Regions from separate parts of the Rheinheimera sp. UJ51 genome, predicted to be linked through region 2. Evidence: predicted binding sites of a transcription regulator. Region 2 holds the regulator's gene; each other region holds the start of a gene.
What was found. Region 2 encodes LexA, which represses DNA repair genes until DNA is damaged. Its sites were predicted from a motif close to TACTGTNNATATNNACAGTA; they were not measured.
Positions count from the first base shown of each region.

Region 1 (9,148 bases), on a different contig from region 2:
TGTAAAAGCGTTTATGCAATAAACCTTCAAAACGCGCAATAGCGGTGGGGCGAATGCCCCGCTGCTATGGAGCAGGCGCATGTACGGCTGGCCCGTACTACCCCCTAAATCGTTTTGCCCCTTAGGGCAAAATTTAGGCAGATACTCGATAGAGGAGAAGCCTAAACCCCGGCCGGTTCGAAGAATCGGTAGGTGAGGTGCAGCCGGAAAAAATGCGTAGCATTCGGCGAACCCACACCGCGAATTTCGGGGGTAGTACGGGGCAACGCCCTGAACATGCGCCGCGTGGTTTACAGTGCTAGCGCCAACGGCGCGTAAAGCCAATCCAGCCTCGAGAGGCTAGGAGTGGCGGGCACTGTAGACCACATGTCTTTGCTGCGAAGGCAGCAGAGGCATCCTGCAACGCAGGCGGGCTTGCGATAATCATCGCAAGTGGCATTCAAAGACAGGCTGGGGTTCATCTTTCGATGAAAATTATAAGGTGTTTGTGATGAAAACGCATAATTTGCGTTTAGCGGCTTTAACTATTTCTGAACACTAACATCAGAATAGGAAGCTAAGCAGTATGTCCAATGACATCACCGAGCAATACCCCAGATATTTCGCTATTGATATGCAATATCGCCATGGCGTAAACAACACGCAAATTGGCAAATCCCGCCGTGAGCTCACCATGACATTAGTAGGGCGGTTTGGACTGACAAGCCCAATCATTATCGAATGGCTTTATGGCATTTCGAGAGCGCAGGCACTGGTGCATCTTAATGCGCTGACAAAGCAGCAGTTAGTCGAAGTGGTCAAAACGCATCGCTCACCTGATGACCGGGTTTATATACTATCTAGAAGCGGAGCAGCCTTTGTCGAACAACTGACTGGGATGCCCGTGTATTTCAGGTCAACTAGCCATCCCGAATTACGGGTTAATTTAAATACCGTTTATCACGATATCATTATGCAGTTTGTCATTCTGCTTGGCATGCCACAAAGCATCTTAGGCAATCATCACTGCCAGGATATCTGGACGTGCTTTTTAACGGATTTAGAAGTGAGAAAGCTAAGCAAGTCTGGAAGCTGGCGAAATGTTGATGCGATTGTACAAGAGCAAGATGGGTGCATTACTGCAATTGAAATGGAGCATAGCTTTAAACAGCTAACAACCCGCAAAAGCATTTTGCAAAAATACCTGCAGGACATTAACAATGGCTACTATCAAAAAGTGATGTTTTTTTCGCAGAAACTTGATGTGTTAAATGACATGAAGCGAATCAACGGTAAAGTGATTTCGTTTTTACAAAGTACCAAAGGGCCTGAGCGCATTACTGAGCAGGACGCAGATATTCTAAATGGTGCCTTGGTTTACCGCAGTAAATATTGTGATGAGATACGCCAGCGTTTTTACTCAGCATAAAACACAATAATGCCAGCTTTATGCTGGCGTTATTGAGGCACGTCCTTGTACCCAGTAAGAGTCCTTTCACCGGTTATGCCCTGACTCGGCATCCCATCGGGGAGCACATAAATGTGCTTGTGCACGCAGACATTTTGCTACGCACTACCCACAAAGTGCAGCCTAATGCACTTGTTCGCTTAGAGTTAACTTTCGTTAAACGTCGTTAGGCGCGACCTTCTAATACCATTTTCGCGATAGATGGGGAGTATTGAATGCGAACCGGCAGTGGCCTCATGTTTAAGATAAGTGTTACGAATTTAATTAAGTGCTGAGAAGGGGAATTGTGAGTTGGATAAGGATTATAAGTTATTTAACAGGTTACTTAATAAAAAAGGCGACCAAAGGTCGCCTAGGGGTTAACACGCAGCTTTGTAATGCCAATAAAGCTTAGCTGCAGCAAAATAGACATCAGGTGCAACAGCAAACAGTTGTTCAAACTCTGTTGAGAATGCCTGACAAAAATCAGCCATGTGACGTTCATATTCACTCAACACAAAAAGCATTTCGTCGTCCTTAACAAAGTTATGAAATGCAAACTGCTCTTGTATTGAACTGCTGATATAGAGCCCGGTAGCGCTGCCCTCAAGGCTGTGGCACAACACAATGTACTGGCTTGGGTTGATTTCACCATATGCATTTAACTCGGCATACAATAATGTGCGTTGTGGCGATAGCGCTAAGATATTGCTGTGCTTGTTGCTGTTAAGATTTTGATGTAATGACATGACCTCTCCGTTAGTTAATGTGTGTTACATCAATAACTAGTATCGGAGAAAGGGAACTTTGGTAGATTTTTTAGCTATTGCTAAATAGTGTTAATGTGAGACTGCATTTTTTCAAACTTGTACAAAAGTCTATGGCATTTTTTACGTCTTTCGAATTTACAGTTGAACAATTAACGTCCGTTATTGCTCTTGGCAATTAACTGAATAGTCGTTAGAGTAAATATTAAAAGGTTATTAATATCAATCTTATAAGCTTCGTGAGCCTTCTAATTTGCAGCATTAATTAACTTGATCGACAAGCCCGCCAAACCAGCTAAAGAGCATCTTATACGTTTTAAATTCTTGCTCATAAATATACTGAACGGTGTTATCAATACTGATCACCGATACGCGCAACCCGGAGGGTCCTTTTGATATGTGGGGGAGTGTTATAAGGTTTCTGCCCGCGCGTTTCCAAACGAAAAGCACTTCCTGAAATTGCTGTTCATTGACGACGTGTTGTTTCATAAATACCTTCCTTATTTTGTTCTTGTAATGTAGCTAATACGTGACGTTTTTCCAGTACATTTAAGGTTTTTAATGTCGAAGGCTTTAAAGCATGACGCAATCCGCTATACTGTTTTTATATACAGTTATTTGGGGCGTGTTATGTCATCAGAACTCCTTGGTAAGGTTGAGTTGGGTCAGCCAATATTTTTACCTCTATATGGTCATCAGATTTCCGCAGGGTTTCCTTCACCTGCACAAGACTACATAGAGCAAACGCTAGATTTAAACGAGCTTTGTATCCGCCATCCTGCGGCCACCTTCTTGGTTAGAGTCAGTGGCGATTCAATGAAAGATGCAGGCATTTTAGACGGTGATATTTTGGTGGTTGACCGCTCGGTGAGTGCGACTCATGGCGATATTATTGTTGCTGCATTAAATCAGGAATTTACGGTTAAAGAGCTTTGCTTAAAGCCAGTAAGGCAGTTGCGTCCTCACAACAAAGCTTATCCACCAATCCTACTTAAAGAGGACGATGAGTTTGAAGTGTTTGGTGTTGTTATTAGTGTCGTAAGGAAAATGACGCGCTGATGAGTAGTTGCTTTGCCCTTGTCGATTGCAATAACTTTTATGCTAGTTGCGAGACTCTATTTCGGCCTGATATTAAAGGTAAACCGATTGTTTTGTTGTCCAATAATGATGGCTGTGTGGTAGCGCGCTCAAAAGAAGCAAAGGCGCTGGGGATAAAAATGGGCATTCCCGCCTTTGAATTAAAATCACTCATTGCTAAAGGCCAGCTTCTAACTTTTTCATCAAATTACACGCTTTATGCTGACATTTCCGCAAGAGTAATGAGTACCTTGGAAATGCTCGCACCAGCGCTTGAGGTGTACTCCATTGATGAAGCGTTTTTAGATTTAACCGGCGTTTCACATTGTATGGATTTAACCGACTTCGGTAAAACAATCCGCAACACCATTCAAAAGCATATCGGCATGACGGTTTGTGTTGGCATTGCTCCGACAAAAACGCTATCAAAACTGGCAAATCACGCTGCAAAAAAATGGAGTAAAGCTGCTGGCGTTGTCGATTTAACCAATACCGTTCGGCAGCGCAAGCTCATGGCTCTTCTGCCTGTGAGTGAAGTATGGGGTATTGGAAGTAAACTAACGGCCAGGCTTAATAAATTAGGCATTCATACCGCACTAGACTTGGCTGATGCCAATCCATCCTTTATAAAACAGCAATGCTCAATCGTTGAGGCTAGAATTGTTGCAGAGCTTAACGGCGAGTCTTGTTTAGCGCTTGAGCATGTTGCACCGACTAAAAAACAGATTATAAGCTCGAGGGCCTTCGGAGAGCGCATAACCAGCAAGCCTAAGATGCATGAAGCTGTAAGTGAATATATTAGCCGAGCTTGCCAAAAGCTTCGAAAAGAGCAGCAGCAAGCTAAGCAGCTTACCGTTTTTATCCGCACCAGTCCCTTTAGTGACAAGCAACGTGAACCCTATTATGGAAACAGCATAAGTAATCAACTTACCCATCCAAGCAGTGATACTAGAGATTTTCTTACGCTGGGAAGCCGACTTTTAGACAAGATATGGAAAGATGATTATCGTTATGTGCGGGCAGGGGTGATGCTTACTGATTTTTATGATGAAGGCGTTTACCAAGTTGATTTGTTTGAACCAGAGCCGCCAAGCTATCAAAGCAAAGCGCTAATGACCATTATTGATACCATCAACTCAACGGGCACCGGAAAGGTGTGGTTTGCAAGCCAAGGTATTGCACAAGAGTGGAGCATGAAACGCGCCATGTTATCTCCACATTACACAACGAAATGGACAGATTTGCCGATCGCACGATAAAAAAGTATTGCGATCATTTAATCTCAGCTTCGTGCCAAAAGCGGAAATTAACTGGAATCTGATTAAATCGGCGTTTTTCACTGAAAGCGGGCATTCGCCCAATAACTGCTCAGAATGCTCGCGAAATTTTCGAGTGGTTATCTAACACATAAGCTGAGCGTTCATGTTTATGGGCAATGCCCTAACAAACTTATTTGTAGCTCTTAGTTGTTCTGTTTTACCATAGATAATCAGCAGCACACGCTCACAAGTGCGTAAACTTGCCATCAATTTCATAAGCCAAACCGAAATTCGAATAAGTATGAGTTGATAAATTAAATCTCGCTCAATCCATTTAATTGCTGATGATTTGGTTTTCGGTGCAACGGTTTTCATTTCGAGCTTTTTAATTGGCTCCAGTACTATGACCGGGCTTTTTATGCTCTTCTCATTTGATACCTTGGGAGAACTGCTTTACTAAAATAATTAGCCTGCATCGTTGCAAAATAGTCTGTGATGCATAACACGCAGCTTAAAAACACTGTGGAATCAGCGAAGTAATTAGGGTAAGCCAAGCGCAATTCCGAAAACTTTGGGGTAGATACCATCGCAACGACAACGGAACTGTTGCCTGAGTGAATGAGTTCCTCATTGGCATACGCTTTCTCTGCCTCTTCATCCCCAGGTGGGAAGGTTTGTGCGGTGACTTCCGATTTCTCCAAATCAATGGTTATCAGTACGTACCCTTCACCACCATTTGTTTGATGCTTTTCATCGACGATATTGAGTGAGTTAGCAAAACCGTCAAATAGCTGCACCACATTTAAAGCGGCCAAACAATCATTACACTGTTTCATGGCTATGTAAGGTAATGAATCCCTGTCCAAAAGCGCTTTGCCAAACTCAGTTTTCATTTGATCGCTATAAAACTTGAATCGCGCACGGTGATTAAAGTTAACAAAGCCCTTAACCTTGTCCATGACGTCAAAGTGGGAGCTAAGCTGAATAAAAAGACTAGACCACTCAGGAGAGCCCTGGTTTGTTTTTAACGATTGATTGGTAAATAAATCTACAATTTCCACGGCGGTGGCCCAGCAGTGCTGAATAGGAGTTCGCAGCTGAACCTCGACGAAACGCTCAGTACCATCAGCGCCTGCAAACTTGCCAATAATATGAACGCTTCGATAGCCATCAGCCTTGGCGTCCTTAATGTAGTCGTTAACCTTACAACCGTTATCATCTAAAATTTGGAACTCAGGTCTTTTTCTGAGCTCTTTAAGGGCTTTATAGAGAGATTGTCGGTCTCGAATAATCACCCGGCATCCGCCAATATCATTCATTTTATAGAGGCTCATCTTTGGGTAGCGGATTAGTTTGCCATAAATTGACGCAGTCCTTTTCATGCGCCGTGCGAACAGTGCATTTTTATCAATGGGGATCACAATGCTTGATAATAGATCTAAAGCATTTTTAACGGGCTCCTCATGGGCCTGCCTCCAAAATGAAATTACTTCCATCATATTTCTAAGTGCTTCATCTGAAAGGCTATCAAAGACCCTCAAATCGTCTCCCGCTCTTGCTATTTTCTTTCCCGTATATTGCACAAACAAGCTCTCTTTAGGATAGATGATTAGGGTTTTGATTTTGTCGCCTGACGTCTATTTTCCAGTTTTAGTCTGCCAAGTAAAATGTCACCGCAGTATAGTGGCAATTGAATCGACCAAAACCCACCGATTCGAACTGTGGAATTTCTTTTGAAGCTCATACCCAGATTCTATGTTATTGAATCTGGGATTTCGATCTGTTTTAAATTCCATTTTATTCAAAAGAGACTTGCGCTTATTTTTAGCTGTATTTTAAATGGCATTAAGCTAGAAATAGGTATTGCTCATTCACTGATTTCGCTTTCCCACTCATCTCTTGTAGAGTTAATTTTTTTTGCGATATCTCTACAGTATTTCCTATCATTTGAATGTAAGTAGTTCCAGTATTCCATTATACCTAAATTTGACTCTTCATAATGCTGTCTAAATAGGTATGTAGATAGAACTGCTGGTTTGTGAGGATTCTCGTTAATATCTGGAATCCAGTATTTATCCCTAGCTTCAAGCAGAAAATTATTTTTTTCTAAAAAACAAAATAACTTAGCACCAAACATACTGTGACGAATTTTGATATTTGGACTTTCCAGCTTATATGAATCTAATATGTAGTTGAAGTCAAAAACTTCTCTCTTGTGTATATCAGTCTCACACAGAATCGGACATTCATTTATTATAAATGAAACTTCACTTACCACATCTTCTTTAGACCTACATTTTACAGCATAAATAAAATGACTTTGATTCGGGGAACATGATGTAATAATTACTGACTGACTTTTTCTAAAAATTTTTTTAGCTTCATCTTCAAAATAGCTATCTTCAAAATCGTATTTATTAAAAAAATCCTTAATCTCTTCTTCGCTCGAGAAGATTTTATAAAAGTGTCCAAACTCATTCATGTGCCATTCAATTAAACTAGAATCATCTTGAATTATATGAAAGTTATGCTCATCATAAATTGTGGTATCTACTACTATAAATCCCATAAATCCTCTATTTACTTCGCGCGTATACAGCACTTTGCTAATGGGCAGGTGCGTAATTAAATAACTTATTAAAGTACTCAATCTAAGGAGAATCCAATGTTGATCTGTACAAGCAAAAATTGAACCTTCGCTAAGCACCTTTCTTTATTTCAAAGTTCTCTGGGCTGAGATAGCAAAGACCACTATGCCTTCTGGTCATATTGTAATCAACTTCAATACACTCAAAAAATATTAACGCAACATTTCACTATCCGTTATTGGCTCATTCTGAAGTGCTTCAACCTTCAATGGTTTTTACGTAAGGTTTATTACCGCTATCAGCAAGGTCAACCTGGTTGCGCCCTGCACCATTACGCGCTTTGGAGTCATCAAAAACACCTTTTATTAGCACTTATGGTTGGTTTCGCGGTTAAGAGGATATTCGCAATGGCATTATGATGCTTAGGGATTTCTGCTTATCGCTCTTAGCAGTAAATGGCAGAAATTAGGTAACAACAAGTTGTCAGTGAAACGCCTCTATGAGGCGCAGAAAGGCCATATTGCTTGCGCCAAGGACGCATGTCCAAATCCCGCAAACCCGCGCCATATATGGATTCTATGTGCGCCAAAATCACCATAAAAGTAAGTGAATTACAAACTCAGCATCAACACTGAGTAGCAGTAGCAATAATCATCATCCATATTGTTCCAGAAGGAATTTAAGTAGAAACATATCACACCGCACTACAGTATTAGCGATCACACACAAAACCTCTATGGGGCTCAGAAAGGCCATAATACTTGCGCCAAGGACGCATGTCCAAATCCCGCAAACCCGCGCCACATATGGATTCCATGTGCGCCAAAATCACCATAAAAGTAAGTGAATTACCAACACAGTATCGACACTGAATAGCAGTAGTAATAACCACCTACCATATTGCTCCAGAAGGAATTTAAGTGTGAACATATCACACCGCACCATAGTATTAGCGATCACAAAAAAAACGCCTCTATGAGGCTCAGAAAGGCCATATTGCTTGCGCCAAGGACGCATGTCCAAATCCCGCAAACCCGCGCCACATATGAATTCCATGTGCGCCAAAAATACTAAGGAAGCAGGCAAACTACAAACACAGCAGCGGCACTGGATGGGTAGCCGCAATAACCATCCGCCTTAATATTTCAAATGAATTAGTGTGCACATTTTCTACCGTACAGAGACGAAAAAGTTTGTACACACAGTTTAAAAGTACGCGTTTGCCATGTGGTGGTTAATGTCTTCTGGTTAGTGCTATATCGACAAATTTTAGTCATTCATCCTGGTGCATCGAGCCGATTAGTGAACAAACTATATTGTTCGAGCTTCGGCTTTATTGTTGTCGTTGTGAACAAATTTTATTGTCATTAACAGGTAACGTTTCAGCCATTCTTCCTATCACTTGTATGAAGTTGACGCTAAACCTATACTCGATTATTGTCCTTCTGAGGTTGCCTCAGTAAAACCCTCAATCAAGTGGCTGCGGCATTTTCTTAAAATTTCTGGCAAGGGAGAATTGAAATGGAAGCTCTATGGTTAATACCTGCGGTGATATTAACAGTTGGTCTGGTTCTTGTTTGCTACAAACAGCGCAAGTCTGGTTAACTGGCTCAATCTAGCCTCATGTGGTGACTGCTTTATGCCGGGTTGTGCTAATGGTGTCTTACAATAAGCCTGACTTCTACTGTTGCTAAAACGTATGGGTTAAAAACGAACCAGACGCTGCGCTTGCTCTCAGTAGATTAGTTGTCAGCTAAACTCAGTAAAACAGGCAAAAAATAATTGCTTTGTAGGTCTGTGTTTCGCTAAAACCTTTTTTCAGTTTTGAATTATTTTGAATTATTTTGAATTATTCAACGGCCATCTATCTAAATTCCGTACATATACATCCCCCCATTTAAAAAACAGCTTGCTATTCAAACGAAAATAATTAAGTTCGGATAAGCACTCGTGCTGAGCATTATCGACAATTCGCTGCAAAGCCGGTGTAAGGATGTTGCACTTTAATCTGTTAAGGAGAAAAAATTGGGA
Region 1 covers NZ_JAJHOG010000024.1:6,020-15,167, reverse strand. The annotation lists gene LMJ53_RS16695 (hypothetical protein) at 566-1,408, shown strand; gene LMJ53_RS16690 (hypothetical protein) at 1,807-2,175, opposite strand; gene LMJ53_RS16685 (hypothetical protein) at 2,455-2,682, opposite strand; gene umuD (translesion error-prone DNA polymerase V autoproteolytic subunit) at 2,824-3,252, shown strand; gene umuC (translesion error-prone DNA polymerase V subunit UmuC) at 3,252-4,529, shown strand; gene LMJ53_RS16670 (RelA/SpoT domain-containing protein) at 4,946-6,112, opposite strand; gene LMJ53_RS16665 (hypothetical protein) at 6,397-7,098, opposite strand; partial or broken gene LMJ53_RS16660 (IS3 family transposase) at 7,229-7,386, opposite strand; gene LMJ53_RS16655 (hypothetical protein) at 9,143-9,148, shown strand, end outside.
Region 1: a site for LexA is predicted at 2,790-2,809, ahead of umuD (translesion error-prone DNA polymerase V autoproteolytic subunit). Genes of this name have one in related genera too.

Region 2 (10,784 bases):
TTTCTAAACCAACCTACCAACATAAAAATAAGGATGGCAAAACCGGCAAGCAATAACCAACCGCCAAAACCACTTTGTTGCTTACTGACATCAATCACGTAATGCCCAGCACCAAAGGCAATACAAAACATCGCTACCGCACCGACTATTGGCCAAGGGCTTTGTGCCGGCACATAATATTTTTCATAGGTCTTATTCATTATTATTCCCCACTTTTTGCTGTAGCAGTGTCCGGCTGCCAACTGGCAGTCACGTCATACAGGGTGTAGTTCAATGTAATCGTGCTGAACTGCGCCGGTAGCGCCGGATCGACATAAAACTGCACAGGCATCAGCATATTATTGCCGCCCGCCAGTTGCTGTTGGGTGAAACAAAAGCATTCAATTTTGTGTAAGTAGAGTGCAGCTTGGCCTGGCGAAACCGATGGCACCGCCTGGCCTACAATCATGCGGCTGGTGGGGTTTTCTGCGATATAGTTCATCACGTAAATTTCACCTGGATGCACCGTCAAACGGCGGATCTCGGGTTTAAAAATCCACGGCATGTCTTTGTTTGGTCGCGCCAAAAACTCAATGGTCACTTCGCGGCTAGTGTCGATATTATCCGCCAGCACAGTGGCTGGCGTTGCCGAGGGTTTGCCATTAATACCGGTAATATCACAAAACACGTCATATAAAGGTACTAAGGCAAAACCGAAGCCAAACATCAGTAACACAACCAGTAGTAATTTACTGACCAGCGTACGATGCAGCTGCATAAGCCCTCCGCTACTTAATTACGGGTGGTGTTTCAAAGGTGTGATAAGGCGCAGGTGACGGCACTTCCCACTCTAAACCTTCAGCACCTTCCCAAACCTGCGCAGTAGCGGGCACACCGCCGCGCGCACATTTAACCAACACCCACACAAAGATCAGTTGCGACAGGCCAAACAGGAAGCCACCGATACTGATAAAAGCATTAAAGTCAGCAAATTGCAGGGCATAGTCGGGAATACGGCGTGGCATACCCGCTAAACCAACGAAGTGCATTGGGAAAAACAGCATGTTTACAGAAATCAAAGAACACCAAAAATGCAACTGGCCAAGACGCTCGTCATACATGTAGCCAGTCCATTTAGGTAACCAGTAATAAGCCGCCGCAATAATCGAAAACACTGCGCCTGTTACTAACACATAGTGAAAGTGTGCTACCACGAAATAGGTATCATGGTACTGGAAGTCAGCTGGCGTTATCGCCAACATCAAACCCGAGAAGCCACCGATGGTAAACAGCACAATAAAGGCCAAGGCAAACATCATCGGCACTTCAAACGTCATGGCTCCTCGCCACATTGTGGCCACCCAGTTAAACACTTTTACCCCGGTAGGTACGGCAATTAACATAGTGCAATACATAAAGAACAAGGTCGCAAACACCGGCATCCCCGTAGTAAACATATGGTGTGCCCAAACCAAGAACGACAAGATAGCGATACTGGCGGTGGCATACACCATAGAGGCATAACCAAACAACGGTTTACGGGCGAAGGTTGGAATAATGGCGGAGATAATGCCAAAGGCTGGCAAAATCATGATGTACACTTCGGGGTGACCAAAGAACCAGAAAATATGCTGAAACAGCACGGGATCACCGCCACCGGCAGCATCAAAGAAGCTGGTACCAAAATATTTATCCGTTAACACCATCGTAACCGCACCGGCTAATACAGGCATTACCATAATCAGTAAGAATGCTGTGATAAACCACGTCCAGACAAACAAGGGCATTTTCATCCACGTCATACCAGGAGCACGTAAATTCCAAATGGTGACGATCACGTTAATTGCCCCCATAATGGAAGAAATACCCATGATATGCACCGAAAACACAAACAGCGCCGTACTGTCACCGCTGTAGGTTGTCGATAACGGGGCATAGAACGTCCAGCCAAAACTGGGACCACCGCCTGGCATAAATAAACTGAGTAAAAGGATCAAGAACGCAAAAGGTAAGATCCAAAAACTCCAGTTATTCATCCGTGGTAACGCCATATCTGGCGCACCAATCATCATTGGGATCATCCAATTAGCTAAACCGGTAAAGGCCGGCATTACCGCGCCAAATACCATGATTAAGCCATGCACTGTGGTCATTTGGTTAAAGAAATGAGGTTCGACAAATTGCATACCCGGCTGGAATAACTCCAAACGAATAACCATTGCCATACTGCCGCCAAGGAAAAACATCACCAAAGCGAAAATAAGGTACATGCTGCCGATATCTTTGTGGTTCGTGGTAAACAACCAGCGTTTTATGCCGCTAGGTTTGTGATCATGCGCATGATCATCATGTTCTGTAGTAATTGCTGACATCGGTTATTCTCCCTTGCCTTGCTGGACAGCGAACACATCGGCAGCCTGCACGGTATCACCGGTATTATTATCAAAAGCATTACGGGTATAGGTGATAACCGCTGCTAATTCTTTTAGGCTGAGTTGCTTACCAAACGCCTGCATCGCGGTACCCGGGCGACCATTAACCAACACATCAATATGGCCGTTGCGATCATTAAGGATTAACTCGCTGCCTTTTAACGCAGGGAAAATACCAGGTAACCCCATGCCAGTAGCCTGATGACAGGCAACACACCAGCCTTGATAGATTTTCTCACCGGTACTCATTAACTCTGCCATGCTCATATTCATGGCTAGCAATTCTTGTTCGGCGGCTTTTTCACTGGCGATCCGCGTTTCTTCTTGCTGGATCCACGCTAAATAATCTTCTTCGCTTTTCGCAATCACCACGATTGGCATAAAGCCGTGGTCTTTACCGCATAACTCAGTACATTGCCCACGATAAGTGCCAGGCTCGTCTACCCGAGTCCATGCTTCGTTAATAAAGCCAGGGTTCGCATCTTTTTTAATGGCAAAGGCAGGTACCCACCACGAGTGAATCACATCATCAGAGGTCATCAAGAAGCGAATTTTTTTCCCAACAGGAATCACTAAAGGCCGATCGACCTCTAATAGATAGTTTTCACCCTTGGCCAGTTTATTGGCCACTTGCTCTCTGGGTGTCGCTAATAATGAAAAGTACTCAACATCGTGTTCAAGGTATTTATAATGCCATTTCCACTGCGAACCAGTGATTTGCACGGTCACATCGGCAGCGGAGGTGTCATCCATCGCCAATAGAGTGGTCGTGGCGGGAAATGCCATCACAACAAGAATCACGACCGGAATGGTCGTCCACAGAATTTCAACCTTGGTACTTTCATGAAATGAAGCCGGCTGCACCCCTCTTGCTTTGCGGTGAAGGATCATGGATACAAACATAATCCCAAACACCACTGCACCGATAGCACAACAAATCCAGAAAATGGTCATATGCAGTTGATAAACCTGCTGACTGATCTCCGTAGCGCCTTTGGTCATATTCAAAGGCATAGATGTTGATGCGTTTGCCGATGCGGCAAAAAATAGGGTCGGCAGCGACCAAACCAGACAACGCGTGTTTGTCACTGTACTTCTCCTCTGTCATTTGCATTGCAAACTGCAGAAACCAAGAACACAGAACTACACGGCTTTATATCAACCTATCCTGACCGAATCTATGTGGTAAGTTTCGCAATTTCTTATTTTTATTATTTTTTTGTGATTTCGAAGCAAGCGCTGAAACCAGCCACTGTTAACGTTAATTATTTTTTGAACAGTTGCCGCTTAAGAATTGTCCAGGATGAGCGTTATGTAAACCCCTAAAATGCAAAAGCACCGATAAAACCTAGAGGTCATACCAGTGCAATTGTAAATTAACTTGTTGAACAGCGACTATTTTATAGCCAACTGCCGTTACGGATCACGCCTACAGCAAGGCCTTCAACGGCAAATTGCTGTTCACGTAAATCGATTTTAATCACCTCAAAATCTGGATTCTCAGGAAGCAATAAAACTTCATGTCCTTGCCGCTGAAAACGCTTTACCGTTACTTCATCATCGACACGGGCGACAATCACTTGGCCATGTTCTGCTTGCGTGGTTTTATGCACGGCTAACAGATCGCCATCGAGGATGCCGATATCTTGCATACTCATGCCTTGTACCCGAAGTAAAAAGTCAGCATGGGGTTTAAATAAATGCGCATCAATTTGATAATGATTTTGTACATGCTCAGCGGCTAAGATAGGTTGGCCAGCGGCAACTTTACCCACCAAAGGCAAACCCAATTGCTCGGGAGCGGAATCGTCTTCCAATAAACGGATCCCTCGCGAGGTACCGGGCATCATCTCCAGTACCCCCTTTTTAGCTAAGGCTTTGAGATGTTCTTCCGCTGCATTGGCAGATTTAAAACCTAAACGCAGCGCAATCTCGGCGCGCGTGGGTGGCATTCCGGTTTCTTGTTGGTAATCTTTGATTAATTGCAGAATTTCGGCCTGACGAGGCGTTAATGGTCTCATAATGCTGGCTACCTATACAGTAAGTACTGTCAGTATATACAGCCTTTTTCGAAATGCCAAGCGTTGTTCTGCAGCTGAATTTGCCAGCTTACGCAGCTGTGGTATTCTTAGCACTGTTCAGTTTGCTCGGTATCATTATGTTCTCAAGCTTGTCGTTACTGACCTTATTATTAAAATGGCCTATTCGTCTACTCGTTAAATTCAAAATCGTTCCTGATAACCCACTACAACAACTGGGAGTGAGTACAGAGCGGCCATTATTTTATGTTTGCCACACCGAATCAGCCAGTGATGTCGCCACGCTGCGTCGCGTTTGCCAGCAATTAGCCTTGCCCGATCCGCTTAGCCATGTCGAACTGCGGGGGCAGAAATTATCACGCATCTTATTTCTCGAAAAACCTCACCAAATCATTGGTGGCCGCAGCGAGACCCGTGCATTAAAGCAAGGACAAACATTACTCGCGGCTCATTTAGCCAATCCCAAATTACAGGCACAGCTGATGCCGATCTCGATCTTATGGGGCCGTGCACCAGGTAAGGAAGACAGTATTAAATGGTTACTAGGGGAAGCTCATTCACCTAACTGGTTAGCTAAGTTACTGATTGTGTTTATCTCAGGTCGACACACGCTGGTGCGCTTAAGTAAACCAGTAGATCTACAACAAATGGCTGGACAATTTGGCGCTGAAGCCAGCACTGCCAGAAAACTGCTGCGCATGTCACGGATCCACTTTTATCGGCAGCGACTGGCAGCAACAGGGCCAAAACTGATGAACCGCAGTCAGTTATTTAATGCGCTATTAGCCACGCCTGCGGTTAAAAAAGCCATCGCCGATGAAGCGGCTAACCGCAATGGTGATTACGCCGCGGCGCGACAAGAAGCTCGCAAATTACTGCAAGAGATTGCAGCCGATTACCGCACGTCAACTTTACGTTTTGGTGATCGTATTCTGACATGGTTATGGCAAAAGCTTTATGCTGGCATTAAGGTCAATAATGTCGACACCTTGCGCGATCTGGCACAAAAAGGACATGAAATTGTTTATGTACCTTGCCATCGAAGTCATATGGATTACTTGCTACTCAGTTATATTATTTATCATCAGGGGTTAGTGCCACCGCATATCGCCGCAGGCATTAACTTAAATTTCTGGCCTGCAGGCACGATTTTTCGTCGTGGTGGGGCATTTTTTATTCGACGCAGTTTCAGTGGCAATAAGTTGTATTCAACCGTTTTTCGCGAATATTTAAGCTTGCTGTTTATGAAAGGTTATGCGGTTAAATACTACACCGAAGGCGGCCGTAGTCGCACGGGACGTTTATTAAACCCTAAAACCGGCATGCTGGCGATGACCGTACAATCAATGCTGCGTGGCATTGATCGCCCCGTTACTTTAGTGCCGGTTTATCTGGGTTATGAGCATGTCATGGAAGTAAACACTTACCTCAGTGAATTGCAGGGCTCTGGCAAGAAAAAGGAATCGGTTGGTGGTGTACTTAAGGCGATCCGTAATTTACGCGATTATGGCTTTGGCTATGTTAATTTTGGCGAACCCATTTCACTCAATCACTATTTAACGCAGCAAATACCGGATTGGAAAAGCGAGATTAATGCTCTTGAAGCGCCTAAACCGCAGTGGCTGAACCCGCTGGTGGCTAAATTGTCTGAGCAAATTATGCGACATATCAATCAGGCCGCGGCACTGAATAGCATTAATTTGCTGTCACTGGCGCTATTAGCCAGCGATAAACAAGCTATTAGTCGGCAAGAACTGATCCAGCAACTTGACTGCTACCTGCAACTCCAGCAAGGTGCGCCCTATCATAGCTTGGTGACACTGCCGCATATGTCTGCCGCAGACATGATTGATCATGCCCTGCAGATGAAAAAAATCCAAGTTAGTCGGGATAGTTTCGGTGATGTCATCAGCTTAACGCCGGCGAATACCGTATTAATGAGCTATTATCGTAATAATATTCTGCATTTATTTATTATCCCAGCCATCTTAGCCTCAGCCGTTTTACATCAACAACAAACCAGCCAAAGCCAGCTAATTCGTATTGCCGAACAATTGTATAGTTTGCTGCGCCAGGAATTATTTTTGTATGTGCCCTCGGTAGGCAACTACGTAAAAACCATCTTGCAACAACTTACGCATCAGGGTTTAGTAAAGTTAGATGACGAGCAGTATCGTGCTCCCTCTCAACACAATCGCGAATATGTGATGCTGGAGCTGCTCGCACATAATGCCGAGCATACTTTACAACGTTATGCCGTGGTCTTTAATTTATTGCGCGCGCATGGCCCATTAGATCGTGCAGATTTAGAACAGCAAAGCCATCAGTTGGCGCAACGCTTATTAACACTGCACGGTATTAATGCACCCGAATACTACGATAAAAATTTATTCGCCACGTTAAGTCAGGCACTAAAACAGGCAGGCTATACTCGGTTGGATCAAGACAACCGAGTATGTGCCACGGCAGAGCTTAGCACCTTATCTCAAACCGTAAATGTGCTGCTACGCAGTGACGTACTGCAAAGTATTAATAGCATTATGCCGAAGGAAAGTCGGGCTTAATCGGCACTGGCATACTCGCGAATAACGCCCTGTTGAATGGTGGTTGCTACAAGGCGACCCTCGCGGGTAAAGAAATGGCCGTGCACCAAACCACGGCCGCCTGATGCCGCAGGGCTATCTACCGCATATAGCAACCAGTCATCAAAGCGGAAATCATGGTGAAACCACATGGCATGATCTATGGTGGCCACTTGCATATTCGGCGCTAAGAATGAGCGACCATGCGGTTGCAGTGCCGTGGGTAAAAAATTAAAGTCAGAGGCATAGGCTAAGAGATACTTATGTACGCGTAAATCATCCGGCATATTGCCATTGGCTTTAAACCAAACAAAACGCTTAGCGGCACTCACTTGTGGCGAAAAAGGGTTTTGAAAATCGACAGGTCGCATTTCAATCGGTTTTTCGCAGATAAATTTACTGCGTAACTTCTCTGGAATTTGTGCCGCATGCTGCTGATAAAAATCTAAATCAGATACTAACTCTTCAGGTGCCGGGACTTCGGGCATGGCAATTTGATGCTCAAACCCCACTTCACCGGTTTGAAACGATGCGGTCATATAAAAAATGGGTTTGCCAAATTGAATAGCGCTGATCCGTCTGGTGCTAAAACTCTTACCATCGCGGATGTTTTCTACTTCATAAACAATCGGCTTGCTGGCATCACCGGGTCTTAAAAAATAAGAGTGAAACGAATGAATTTTGCGCTCTTCGGGTAGAGTTTCTTTCGCCGCAGATAACGCCTGCCCCATCACTTGCCCGCCGAACACCGCTTTGAAGCCTAAATCTTGACTTTGGCCACGATACAACCCTAACTCAATGCTTTCTAGCTTCAGTAAAGACAATAGATTTGCTAATACCTGACTCATATTCTGGCCTGTTCCGTGATAATAAGTCCTGTTATTCTGCCGTAATTCATGGAGACTGGCAAAATGAACTATTGGATATTTAAAACAGAACCGGCCGAATGTAGCATTGACGACTTTGCGAATGCGCCAGAACAAGCTATTGTTTGGGAGGGTGTGCGCAATTATCAGGCACGTAATTTTTTACGAGATGCCGTAAAAGTGGGCGACCAAGTGCTGATCTATCATTCCAGTTGCCGCGTTATAGGATTAGCAGGAATAGTAGAAGTGGTCCGGGCGGCTTACGCTGATCCCAGTCAGTTTCAAACAGACAGCCCCTACTATGATAAAACAGCAACAGCTGAGCAACCGCGATGGATCGCCGTGGATCTGCGATATTTGACACGATTCTCGCAAGTGGTCAGGTTGGACAAAATCAAAAGCTCAGTTATGATGCAGAATCACTCGTTAACCCAACGAGGCAATCGTTTATCTGTCATGCCGTTAACTAAAGAACAATGGCAAGCATTACTTGATTTACAGTAATGCAGCGCAGACTAATCGATCTTAACCATCTTGGAGCCCAGCATGTTTGCAACTCAGTCACAAGAAAGGCGCCGGATTAATAGGGACATTGATTATTTTTGGCAACAACTTAGCCTAGCTCAGAAATTTGCTGTTTCTGAACTGCAACGCTATGGTTACCAATTACAGTTTGTCAGGAATATGGCATTTGGAAAAATAGCGGTGCTTGATTTTGAAGGCAAGTTGGCCGCCATTGATCATGATGGTGAAATAGATACCGCACCCAACATTGTCTTACGTCATTAGACTTGTTTATTTGCTAGCTGCTTATCACAGCTTCGCTTCAGGTTTAACATAAGCATGCCGGCAATTGCCGGCATGCTTATTTAGATGGATTTATCTACTCTGTAGTTAGCTGTTGGGCAATATACCGCTGAACTTGTTGCTCTAACACCGCTAATGGCACACTGCCATTACCTAATACCACCTGATGAAACTCACGAATATCAAAACGCTCAGCCAGTTTCTGCTCGGCCTCTTGGCGTAAACGTTTAATGGTTAGCTCGCCTAATTTATAAGACAGTGCTTGCGCTGGCCAACTGATGTAACGGTCAATCTCGGTTTGCACATTATGTAACGACAGTGCGGTATTTTGCGCTAAGAAATCGATAGCCTGTTGCCGACTCCACCCTAAACTGTGCATACCGGTGTCCACAACTAATCTGGCGGCGCGCCACATTTCATAGGTTAAGCGGCCAAAGTTACTGTAGGGATCCTGATAAAAACCCATTTCAATACCTAAGTACTCCGCATATAAACCCCAGCCTTCACCAAAAGCAGAGGTGTAAAATGAACGACGATAATCAGCCAGTGTTGCTTGCTCTCTGGCCAAGGAAATTTGTAAATGATGGCCCGGCACTGCTTCGTGTAGCGTTAACGCTTCCATTTCATATAATGGCCGCCGGTTTAATGCATAGGTATTTACCCAGTAAAAACCCGCTTGATCATCACGTGTTGCTCCCGAATAACGACCGGTTGTGTATTTAGGCGCAATTTCAGCAGGTACTTCTACCACACCATAAGGTGTCCGTGGCAATAGCTTAAAAAAACGCGGTAATTGCGCATCGGCGCGTTTCGATAAGTACGCGGCGTAACGCAGCAGTTCGTCTGCTGATTGTGGATAAAATTGTGGATCGGTACGTAAAAACTGAACAAAGTCAGCAAAACTACCGACAAATCCCAAACTATTAATCACTTGCTGCATTTCAGCTCGAATACGTTTAACTTCGGCCACACCGGTAGCATGCACCTGTTCAGGTGTTAATTTTAACGTTGTGTAATGCTCTAAACGATTTTGATAAAACGCCTTACCATCGGGCAAGCTGCTGGCGGCAATATCATCCCGCGCGCCCGGCAGATACTCATCAACCATAAACTGATAAAACGCTTGATAAGCCGTGTTCACTTCTGATCTGATCACATTTTTGGCTTGTTGTTGATACTGCTGCCATTGCATATCGCTTACAGCCGCCGGCTTTTGCAATAAAGGCTGAAAAAATACGCTTTGTTCTATATTTGTCACAATATAAGAGCTAATACTTTGCTCGTATCCCGCCAGCACGGCCTTAGGTTGAGTAATACCCTGGCTTAAACCTTGACGCATCCAACTCATTTGCTGCGACATATACTGGGGTACCGCTGCCAGCTTTTGTAAATACTGCTCGATATCGTTACTGTCTTTAATGGCGGTACGCTGTAAGCTAAACGCTAAAGCTGTATGAAAACCGGATTCAGATGTCAGCGGCATCAAATGCGCATTAAAACGATACTGATCTATTTCGTCAGCTAAACGATAAGCCAAAATAGCATGATCAATTTGCTCTTGTTCAGTCAACTGCGAGCTGTCAATGGCCAATAAACGCTGCTGTAAAGCTAAACGTTGATTTTGCCGCAAGCGCATGGCCTCAGCAGACATATCCATTAACTGCCCTGGTGCTGCAGTTTGTAGGGCCCTTTCCGCCAACCAAATGGTATTTGCCACCTCTTTGAAGCTTAATTCTGCTGGTGCGGGCACTTTAGAAGCGCAACCACTCAGCAAGGCTAATGCGGTTAATACGCCTGCCACTCTTTTTATTGTCATTAGCATAAACACACCCTGTTTTAATCGCTCATTTTTGATTGTAGCGGCTTTATTCCCAGATAACAGCCCAACGAAACGCAGCATTACCGCTGTTTATCGTGAGAATTAAGTAATTAAATTTTAAATTCCGTAACAACTTTGGGATTAATTCACTGAATATAACAAATTATCCGTAAAACCTGTTGCCACTGACGTTATATCACGTACTATGGTTTTGTTAATTAACAGCTTACCGTTAACGGAGCTCTAAGTCGTGCTATGAA
Region 2 covers NZ_JAJHOG010000007.1:52,234-63,017, forward strand. The annotation lists gene LMJ53_RS10630 (cytochrome c oxidase subunit 3) at 1-200, opposite strand, end outside; gene LMJ53_RS10635 (cytochrome c oxidase assembly protein) at 203-757, opposite strand; gene ctaD (cytochrome c oxidase subunit I) at 768-2,351, opposite strand; gene coxB (cytochrome c oxidase subunit II) at 2,355-3,500, opposite strand; gene lexA (transcriptional repressor LexA) at 3,812-4,432, opposite strand; gene plsB (glycerol-3-phosphate 1-O-acyltransferase PlsB) at 4,513-7,014, shown strand; gene tesB (acyl-CoA thioesterase II) at 7,011-7,880, opposite strand; gene LMJ53_RS10665 (EVE domain-containing protein) at 7,944-8,402, shown strand; gene LMJ53_RS10670 (hypothetical protein) at 8,445-8,687, shown strand; gene LMJ53_RS10675 (DUF885 domain-containing protein) at 8,782-10,527, opposite strand; gene LMJ53_RS10680 (GGDEF domain-containing protein) at 10,780-10,784, shown strand, end outside.

Region 3 (10,784 bases), on a different contig from region 2:
GTTTAGTGAATAAAGAGTATGTGCTTACACAATTAGAAACACAGCTTACAACACAAACTGCAACCGCGTCTCATATCGCGGTATTAGTACTTGATATTGATAACTTTCATGCTATTAACGATGCTCACGGCTACAATATTGGCGATCAATTATTAAAAGACATTGCCGCGCGTTTAACCACTGGATTACCCCACGCCCACTTAATCGGCCGCTTGTCTGGCGACAAATTTATTGTGCTGTTCAAGGGTATTACTGAGCGGTATATTGTGGACGATTACATTGAAAGTATTCAACAGTTGTTCAGTCATGAATTTGATTTTACTGATAAATCCATTTTAACCTCGGTTTGTATCGGGGTGTCTTTAAGCGCCGGTGCTAGCGATGCCATTCAATTGTTACGCGATGCGGATAGCGCGGTACACCACGCCAAGGCTTCTGGGAAAAACAGCTATGTGGTTTTTAATGAACAGTTGAAACATGGTGTGCTGCGCTCGTCACAAATCGAAGTCGCGATGCGTAGTGCCATTAGCAATAATGAACTGGCGGTGTATTTTCAACCGATTGTCGATAGTCATAGTGGCCAGATCGTCTGCGCTGAAGCCTTATTGCGCTGGCACAACCCCGCCTTAGGTTGGATCTCTCCAGCAGAGTTTATTCCAATTGCCGAACAAAGTGGCCAGATCGTTAAACTCGGTAACTGGGTGCTAGAGCAAGTGTGCCAACAGGTCGCTCAATGGCGCCAATTAGCCTTGCCGTTATATGCTTGTGTTAATGTGTCTGCAGTACAACTGATTGAACATTATCAGTTCTACGCAACTTTTATGGCGTTACTTGAACGTTATGATCTCACCAGCGCTGACTTAGAGCTGGAAGTGACCGAAAGCTTGATGCTAGATAATGACGAGCGTCACGCTGAAACCTTGCAACAATTAATTGCGGCTCAATGTCGTTTTGCTATTGATGATTTTGGTACCGGTTTTTCGTCATTAAAAACCTTAAGCCAATTTGAATTTCATAAGCTTAAAATTGATAAGTCTTTTATTCAAAACGTTTTAACCTCAAAACGTGATCGCTCGGTAACACAGGCCATTGCCCAAATCGCTAAAACTTTAGATATGCAAATTACGGCAGAAGGCGTTGAAACCGATGAGATGCTGCAGTTTTGTAAAAGCTTAGAGTGTGATTTCATTCAAGGTTTTTTGTTTTATAAACCGATGACAGCAAAAGCGTTGTTTGCTTTATTACAACAACAGGCCAGTATGCTGGAGACAAATGAAGCACGTTAACTGGCCAGTGATCCTTAATACCAAAACGCTAAGCCTCTTAGCGGCAACGCTAAACTGCTGGGTATCACACGGGTACTCTACTTTTAACGTGCTGTAGTGCAACAAAGCTTAAGATGATTGCTCTAACCAATAATTGACGGCAGAGAGCAATTCATCGGGGTGGAATTTAGCAATAAATTGCTCTGCCCCAACTTTTTTTACCATAGCTTCGTTGAACACACCGCTCAGTGACGAGTGAAGAATAATGTGGATGTCTTTTAGCTTGGCATCGGCTTTAATTTCGGCGGCTAAGGTATAACCGTCCATCCGAGGCATTTCGATATCCGAAATCAATAACGGTACTTCGTGAATCAAATTCGCCCCAGCACTTTCCGCTCGCTTATGTAACCAATCGAGCGCTTCTTGGCCATCTTTAACTAATTCTGCATGAATATTCACGCTATTTAACGCCCGTTTTACTTGGTTACGCGCTACCGCCGAATCGTCGGCTACCAGTACCACGATTTTGCTCAGGTCTAGTTTATGTGACTGCGCTTTAACTTGCTCGCTGACCTCTTCTTCCATTGGAATGATTTCAGAAAAGACTTTTTCAACATCAATAATTTGAATTAACTGCTTTTCTATTTCAGTCACCGCCGTCAGGTAATGACCCCGGCCTGCACCTTGTGGTGGCGGTTTAATTTGATCCCAGTTTAGATTAACGATCCGATCCACACCCGACACGAGAAACCCTTGTACATGGCGGTTGTACTCAGTCACGATAACAAAGGCTTTAGACATATCGGCAATCGGCACACCGGTTGTGGCTTGGGATAAATCCACCACAATAACGGAATCCCCCCGCAGCTGAGCAATGCCTTTAACACAAGCATGTGAGCCGGGCATTTCTGATAATTCGGGAGCTTGGATCACTTCGCGTACTTTAAATACGTTTATACCAAATAACTGCTTACCGTTTAACCGAAATAGCAGTAACTCAAAGCGGTTTTGCCCAGCTAAGTTAGTACGCTGATTAACTGAATTTAAAACATTACTCATTACTGCAACCCCTGCTTGCACGCATTCTGCTCATTTGGCAAAGCGTTATTTATTCTCTTCTAACGATAGCATAGTTTTTCCGCTTTCTTTTTACCACATCGTTAAATCTATGAATTAATTTAGCCAAGGTGCATAAACAATTTGTCGATTCAGCCCTTCACTGTCAGGATCGGCCACTGCCGGCAGAAATTGCCAGTGTTTAGGCTGACTCGCCGCCAGTAACAAGACAAACGCATCGATAATATCATCAGGTTTCGCGTGTTTTTTTAAGGTTTCGCTTAATGCCTGCTCAATAACGGGCAGCCAGTGCGGTACTTGTGCCGCGATCACCGCTAAGCGTGCTTGTTGCCCAGCGACAGTGCTTTTCAATTCTGCCATCGGCGCTTGAGCAAAGCCGGCAAACACCAATTCCGGATGCGATTCGTAATAGCGGCCATGACAGCCTGGTTGCATTTGCAATAATTGATGAACTTCACGCATTTTCGGCACTATGTGCCAGGTTTGAATGGGAAAACGTTTACCGATCTCAGCCGCATTAATGCCACAGGCGGTAGAATAATCATCCGCATACACCGCCTGACGACAAGGCACCGGAAAAACGCTACCGCGCCGTCCGGGTAAAGCCTGTCGGGCTAAGCGATCGCATTGGCGCTGCGCTTCACCGGGTTCAATAAAGCCAATGGGCATATCAATAAACACAATACTGTGCCGAGGCAAACGGGCATCCACTTCAGCTAAGGTCTGACACAGCTGAAAACGAAGCTGCTCGCCCTGCAATATCGCTACAAACCAACCGCTTTTGCAGCCATCAATGCCCACATAGGTTGTGCTATGCTCTGTTGGCGTTGTTTGCATAAATACTCCTTTTGTTTATTTCGCGATGAGCCCCGCTATTTCTGAGATAACTCATTCTAGGGCTTGTTGACGTTTTCAGTTAGGATAAGCGCATACCTTACGTGCTTTAACCTGCTTTGTGCCAACACTCAGCTGAAAAAAGGATCATCTTATGATGTCTGTCTCTTCTTATTTGGTTCGTTCTGCGTTAGTCACTGCCTTGCTTGGCAGTGTTGTTTTAAGCACTACGCTAACAGCCGCCACGCCGGCCAGCCAAGGCCGGGTGCTGAATAGCGCTGCTGACTTTGCGGTACTTAGCCCACGCCAGCGTATTGCACCTGAAAATGCGCTACTCAGTGAGCGTATAGATAAGCTTTTACCCGCCTTAATGGCCGAGCAAGATTTGGATATGTGGTTAGTGATTAACCGAGAAAACGCTGAAGATCCGGTGTATTTCACCTTAGTGCCACAACCCACTTTTGCTGCTCGACGCACCACTATGCTGGTGTTTCATCGTTTAGCCGACGGTACTATCGAAAAACTCACGGTGAATCGTTACCCGTTAGGTGCACCTTACAACTCAGCCTGGCAAGGCGGCAGTTTAGATGAACAATGGCAGGCCTTGGGAGAGTTAATTGTCAGTAAAAACCCGAAGCGTATCGGCATTAATGTGTCTAAAGATTGGCCGGTCGCCGATGGTTTATCGTCAGCTTTACATAGCCGTTTACAAGCCGTGCTGCCGCCAGCGTATCAATCGCGTTTAATCTCCGCTGAAAAGCTGGTGGTACGTTGGTTTGAACAGCGCACAGCAGCCGAGCTGAGCGTCTATCCACACAGTGTTAGCCTTGCTCGCGGTGTGATTGCCGAAGCCTTTAGCAGTAAGGTAATTACCCCCGGTGTAACCCATACCGATGATGTGGCATGGTATATCCGTGAACGTTTTGCTCAGTTGCAACTGCCGGTGTGGTTTATGCCCTATGTCAGCTTACAACGTGCCGGCACTGCTTGTGCGGCTGATGCTGCAAATTGTGGTCAAAGTGGCGTGATCCAACGCGGTGATATTTTGCATACCGATGTTGGCATTTGTTATCTAACCCTATGTACTGATACCCAAGAGATGGCTTATGTGCTTAAAGCCGATGAGGAGCAAGCGCCAGCCGGTATTCGTGCCGCTTTGGCCACCGGTAATCGTTGGCAAGATCTGTTAACTGAGCAATTTGTGGTGGGTCGTACCGGTAATCAGGTGTTAGCCGCCGTACAACAAAAAAGCCAAGCAGCAGGTATCATCAGCAGCACTTACACCCACCCGATTGGCTTTACCGGCCATGCCCCAGGCCCGACTATTGGTATGTGGGATAATCAAGGCCCTACCGAGATCCATGGCGATTGGCCACTTTACAGTAATACCGCTTATGCCATTGAAGGTAACATCAAAAAAGCGGTACCCGAGTGGCAAAACCAACTGTTGCAGGTCAAGCTAGAACAAAGCGCCTATTTCGATGGTCGGCGCGTGATCTATTTAGCCGGTCGGCAAACACAATGGCATCTAGTACGTTAAGCGCGTTGTTTTTAAGCCTCGTTGCTTAAATACGGGGCTAATAAAGCCCGTACATTAACGCGCGCTTTTAGCCGCGCCGCCAACAAATACAAACCGCCTATTTTACGATGTAAAAATATCGCATCTGCCGGCGGTGTATGCCAGTAATCTTGCTGCATACTTAAGGCGGTGCCCGCTTCACGGATTCTCAGCGCTAAATCCGTTTGCCCAAAATCAAAGGCGCTATCGTGCTTTAAAGGCTCGGCCGCTAAATTCACTAAAGCAAGTACCGCTTGTTTTTGTGCGGGTAAAATTTGTTGGCTAAAAAAGCCAATCTGCGTTAACGCAGCGGCCATCGCCGCGTGATCTTCTGTTAAGGCCGCAGCAAATAATTGACGATAACCGTTACTAAAGCGGCTGCTGTAATGCCTACAAGCGCCAAAATCTAACAACACCAGCTGTTGGGTTTTCGTGTTGTATAAATAATTGGCAAAGTTCGGATCGGTTTGCACCAATTTAAATTCAAATAATTCACGAAACAGCAGTTCAAACAACAAGCCCATCACCCGATCGCGCTCGGCTTGATCATGGCTGCTTAATGCCTCTAACGCACTGCCTTCCACAAAACTCATTACCAAAATGTTTTCGGTGGTTAATTCTGAGAACACTTCGGGTACCACAAAGTGTGGGCTGTGCCCCAAGGCTTGGCGATACTGACGCAAGTAGGTGGCTTCTTGCAAGTAATCGGCTTCGCTGTGTAATTGTGCTTTTGCTTCGGTTAAGAGCCCACGATAATCGACACTTTTGGGCACCAGCCCGCTAATGCGTAATAAGGTCGCCACGTTATCAACATCGCTGTCGATACTGGCTTTAATCCCCGGATATTGAATTTTTACCGCAAGGCGCTGGCCATTGTCATGATAAGCCTGATGCACCTGACCTATCGAGGCGGCGGCTAAAGGCGTAAAGGTAAAATCACTGAAATGACGCTGCCATTGCTCACCCCATTCGTTGCGTAACACCTGTGCTAACTGCTTAACGGGCATGGGGTTACCGCTGGCACGCAAGCGCGCTAAGATCTCAGCTAAGGCCGGTGGCAGCATATCACCGCTGTCCATCGACAATAACTGACCGACTTTCATCGCCGCACCGCGCAAATGCGCCAATTGATCGGCGACGCGTTTGGCATTGCCTGGGGTAAGTAACAAGTCTTTTTTAGACGGCACTTGGCCTTTGGCTAATTGTCGTGCCCCTTCAGCCAGCATGCCACCGGCCACGCGACCGGCCAGTGAGGCTAAACTACCAAAACGGGATATGCGGTGCGCGGGCACCTTTGAACTACCTGCCGACATAAGTACCTTACTCTTGCAATCTGTATAGTAGGCTATACGCAGCCAAGCGCTTTTTGGTTGCTTCTCGGGCATAAGTTAGCACTTGTTGTGCAACCTGAAGCAAGGCATACTACACTGTATAGATAAACAGTATTCGAGGTAATGCCATGTCTGTTCAGTTTCTCGGTCAGGCGCAAGCCGGCGCACCCATTCGGTTGCCTTTCTTTAGCAGCAAGGTGCCTGCGGGCTTCCCTTCACCCGCGCAAGATTATATCGAGCAAAGTATCGATTTAAACCAGTTGTGTATTCATCACCCCACCGCCACATTTTTTGTGCGCGTATCGGGTGATTCGATGATTGAAGCGGGCATTTTTGAAGATGATGTTTTGGTGGTTGATCGCGCGCTGACCGCCGAACACGGAGACATAGTGGTGGCCTCAATCAACGGCGAATTTACCGTGAAGCGTTTAAGCTGCAAAATGAATTTGATGCTGCTGCCAGAGAATCCACGCTACCAGCCAGTGCACATTAAAAACGCCGATGAGTTACAGATCTTTGGCGTGGTAACCAATGCCATTCGTCGGTTTAATCGTAAATGAAAGCATCTTGTTTTGCGCTGGTCGATTGCAATAACTTTTATGCCAGTTGTGAAAAACTGTTTCGGCCTGACTTAGCACACCGCCCGGTGGTGGTGTTATCGAATAACGACGGCTGTGTCGTGGCGCGCTCTAAAGAAGCGAAAGCGCTGGGCATAAAAATGGGCGTGCCGTTGTTTCAAATTAACGAGTTAATTAAACAGCACCGTATTGTCACCTTTTCATCGAATTATGCATTGTATGCCGACTTGTCTGCCCGGGTGATGACCACCTTAGAATTAATGGCCCCCGCCGTTGAGGTGTACAGTATCGATGAAGCCTTTTTAGATCTGAGCCTCTTACCGCATACCGAGTTAACGCAGTATGGCCAAATCATTCGGCAGCGTATTGCCCAGTGGCAAGGCATTTCCGTATGTGTCGGTATTGCGCCGAGTAAAACGTTAGCCAAATTAGCCAATCATGCCGCAAAAACTTGGCCAAAAACCCAGGGTGTGGTTGACCTCACCGCCGTCACGCGCCAACGTAAGCTGCTGGCCTTATTACCTGTTGGTGAAGTCTGGGGCATTGGGCGCCAGTTATCGATCCGTTTACAAGCACTGGGGATCCACACCGCTTTACAGTTAGCCGATGCCAATCCCAGCTTTATTCGCCAGCAATTTTCGGTGGTGGTCGAACGCACCGTACGCGAGCTGAATGGTGAGTCGTGTATCCCGTTAGAAGAACAGCCCCCCACTAAAAAAGAGATTGTTAGTTCGCGCTCTTTTGGTGAGCGCATTACCGCGCAGCCATTATTGCAAGAAGCCATTGCCGAGTATGTGGCACGGGCCTGTCAAAAACTGCGCAAAGAGCGGCAACATGCTCGACAACTGACGGTATTTTTACGCACCAGCCCATTTAGCAAACCACAAGAGCCTTATTATGCCAACAGCGCCAATGCCACGTTGGGCGCGCCTAGTGCTGATACCCGTGATTTTCTGCCCTTAGCTAACCGCTTATTACAGCAGATCTGGCGCGATGGCTATCGCTATGCCAAAGCCGGCGTAATGTTAAGTGACTTTTATGATGAGGGCGTATATCAACCCAGCTTATTTGAACCCACCGCCAGTTATCATGCCGATCCCAGCTTAATGCAAACGCTCGATCGGTATAATCAGTCGGGTAAAGGTAAGATCTGGTTTGCCAGCCAAGGCGTGAAGCAAAGCTGGGCGATGAAACGGCAACATTTGTCTCCGGCGTACACCACCAACTGGTTACAGTTGCCGGTGGTAAGCTAAGACGGGTTAATCACCGGGTAAATCGCCTCACCCCATAATTGATCGGGCGCATTCATCATCAAACCAATAATCAGCGGTACCAGTTTACTCAGTAAATTACTGGCATCGTTCACTTGTTGACGATTTACCTGGCTATTCCACGTCGAGCCGCCATGCATAAGTTGATTACGTAAGGTGTATAAACGATTAAAAATATGCGATAGCGCCAGCGGCACATTCTTGTTGGCTAAGGCGTTGTGGGTTTGCTCTTTAGACTGCGCAAAACGTTTTAACCACTCAGCCTCACTGATACGACCGCGCTGAAACTCCCAATACGGTGCATAGACAAAATGATTACTGATTAACAGCCGAATACTGGATGAAAATTGCTGCCAAATCAGCTCATACAAGTGTTCACCGGTATCATAAGCGCAGATCTTAGCTAAAAACTGCTGAAAATGTTCTTGCTCCGGTAACCGGTCGGCTTGACCAAAATCATTGGCATAGGCGGCATTAAAGCTGATCCAATAAAAGATAAAGGCACTGTCGCTATCTTGCGCCGCTCTGGCGGCTTCGGCGCGGGCTAGCCAACTCAGCGCCCGATGCACCCGCAACGCTAAATTTTCAGGGAAATGATCACGATGTAATCGCTGATAGGTTTTGAGTTTAGCGTAGGATAAATCCGTTAAAGTCAACATAAGAGCCAATCCATAGCATTCAATAACTTATGATGCATAAATATCGCGAGGATGGCAAGTACCATTCCCCCCTGAATAGCGCAGCTTATGCCGCGTTATCAGGGGGAGATTGACCGTAATATTAACGGCATGGGCTATGGGCTAAAAGATAAGTGCAATTGCCCTGCCCGGATCGTTGGCCGATCCACCGCTTGTGTTAGCACGGACCATGACGGCACCACTAAGGTCAGTTGCTGAGCAGCGCGGGTTAAGCCGGTATATAACAGTTCACGGCTTAACACCGGGTTATCACGATCCGGCAGTACTAACACCGTATGCGTAAACTCTGAGCCTTGTGACTTATGCACCGTCATGGCAAAAACAGTCGTCACCTCGGCTAAACGGCTGGGTAAGATCCAACGAAGTTGATTATCACTGTCCACAAACACCACCCGTTTCTGCTCTGTATCGGCGGATCGCAGCACGATACCAATATCGCCATTACGCAAATTCAAGTTGTAGTCATTCGCCGTGATCATCACCGGCCGCCCTTCATACCAGCTATCTTGCCGCCCTTGTGCCGAGGCGCTACGTGATACAAAGCTAAGGCTTTGCTGCACTAACGCATTTAAACCGCTGACACCAAAAGGGCCATCGCGTACGGGCGTTAACAGTTGAAAGCCTTGATAAGCCTTGAGCACCGAGCGTGCCCACCGCTCAAACTGCTCAGCACTCGCGCCAGGCGCAGGCCGAGCTGAAATTTGCTGCAAATAACCGGCAAAACCTTGCTGACAAAGTTGCTGCAGAGACGCTAACAGCGCTTGCTGACCTTCTGGATCTGGCTGTGTTGGCTGTAATAAATGCAGATCGGTAAAACCACTGTCCGGATTAAATAATGCCGATACCTCGTTACTGCGACCGTGATTAACAACACGAGCCAGTGCGCCAATACCACTGCTATCATCAAAACGTCGACTGACGCGCAACATGATCACATGTTGTAAATGCCGCGGTGCTTCAGCATCATGCATAAATTCCGGTAAGAGACTTTGAGTAAAACTTTGCAAGAAGGCTAAGGTTTCACGGCTATAACCGCCCTGCTCAGCGCCAGCACATAACTGCCCTAAAATGGCGCCCGCTTCCACCGAGGCCAGCTGATCCTTATCGCCCAGCAATACTAATTTCGCACCGGGCGGTAAAGCCGCTAAGGTGGCATGCATCAATTCAATATCCACCATCGAGGCTTCATCAATAATCAATACATCTAAGGCTAAAGGTTTGGCGCGGTGGTGACGAAATTGCCGTGTACCTGCTTGCACCCCAAGTAATTTATGTAAAGTCGAACTGTCAGCGCTAATCTGCTGAAGCGCACTGTGCCAACTGGCCGGTAACTGCCGTAATTGCTCGGTAGCCGCTTGGATCGACTCTTTTAAACGTGCCGCCGCTTTACCGGTAGGCGCTGCCAATTTAATCACCAACGGCCGAACCTGAGCATCGGCCGAGTCTGCCAAATGCAGCCGTTGCAATAAGGCTAATAAGCGCACCACCGTATAGGTTTTTCCGGTACCAGGCCCGCCCGTGATCACACTAAAATGACTGCGCAGCGTGTTCACACAGGCCAGTTTCTGCCAGTTAATGGCAGCGGTGGTTTGTGGGGTATCAAATAATTCACTTAACCAGCTATTAAGCTGCGCCACCGGCGGTAATGCTTTGGCAACCGGCTGCATTAAACGCTGTAAATCAGCCGCTAACTGCCGCTCATATTGCCAATAACGGTAAAGATAGAGTGTCTCACCCACTAGCACTAAAGGATGTGCTTCCTGCTGTTCACTCGAACCTTGCACCGCGGCACTGTGCGCTAAGGCCTGCTGCAGCTCGGTAAGTGTTAAACCTGCTAATAACGCTGTAGGCGTCACTAATGAAGCTTCCTGCTCGTTGCCAAGGTTTGGCGCGAGTAATGCAGAGGACACCGCTGATAGCGGCGTAAACGAAGCGCTAGTTGGCGCTAATAAAGCACTCTCCACAGAGATATTCAACAACCGCTCTGGCTCGGCTAATAACGCCCTAAGCGATAAACAGACATGACCACGCCCCACTTGATGCGAAAGCAAAGCGGCAAGTAGCATACTGATATTGTTAGACAGGTCCGTGGCAGTGCGGTTAGCTGTGTCACACTCAGCTGGGCTTGCAACCGCCGTATGCTGCTGAATAAAACGAGCAAAGGCTAAATCG
Region 3 covers NZ_JAJHOG010000005.1:243,269-254,052, forward strand. The annotation lists gene LMJ53_RS08870 (putative bifunctional diguanylate cyclase/phosphodiesterase) at 1-1,286, shown strand, start outside; gene LMJ53_RS08875 (chemotaxis protein) at 1,395-2,324, opposite strand; gene LMJ53_RS08880 (DUF429 domain-containing protein) at 2,439-3,179, opposite strand; gene LMJ53_RS08885 (M24 family metallopeptidase) at 3,331-4,716, shown strand; gene LMJ53_RS08890 (ABC1 kinase family protein) at 4,728-6,047, opposite strand; gene umuD (translesion error-prone DNA polymerase V autoproteolytic subunit) at 6,194-6,625, shown strand; gene umuC (translesion error-prone DNA polymerase V subunit UmuC) at 6,622-7,896, shown strand; gene LMJ53_RS08905 (HEPN domain-containing protein) at 7,893-8,573, opposite strand; gene recD (exodeoxyribonuclease V subunit alpha) at 8,708-10,784, opposite strand, start outside.
Region 3: a site for LexA is predicted at 6,160-6,179, ahead of umuD (translesion error-prone DNA polymerase V autoproteolytic subunit). Genes of this name have one in related genera too.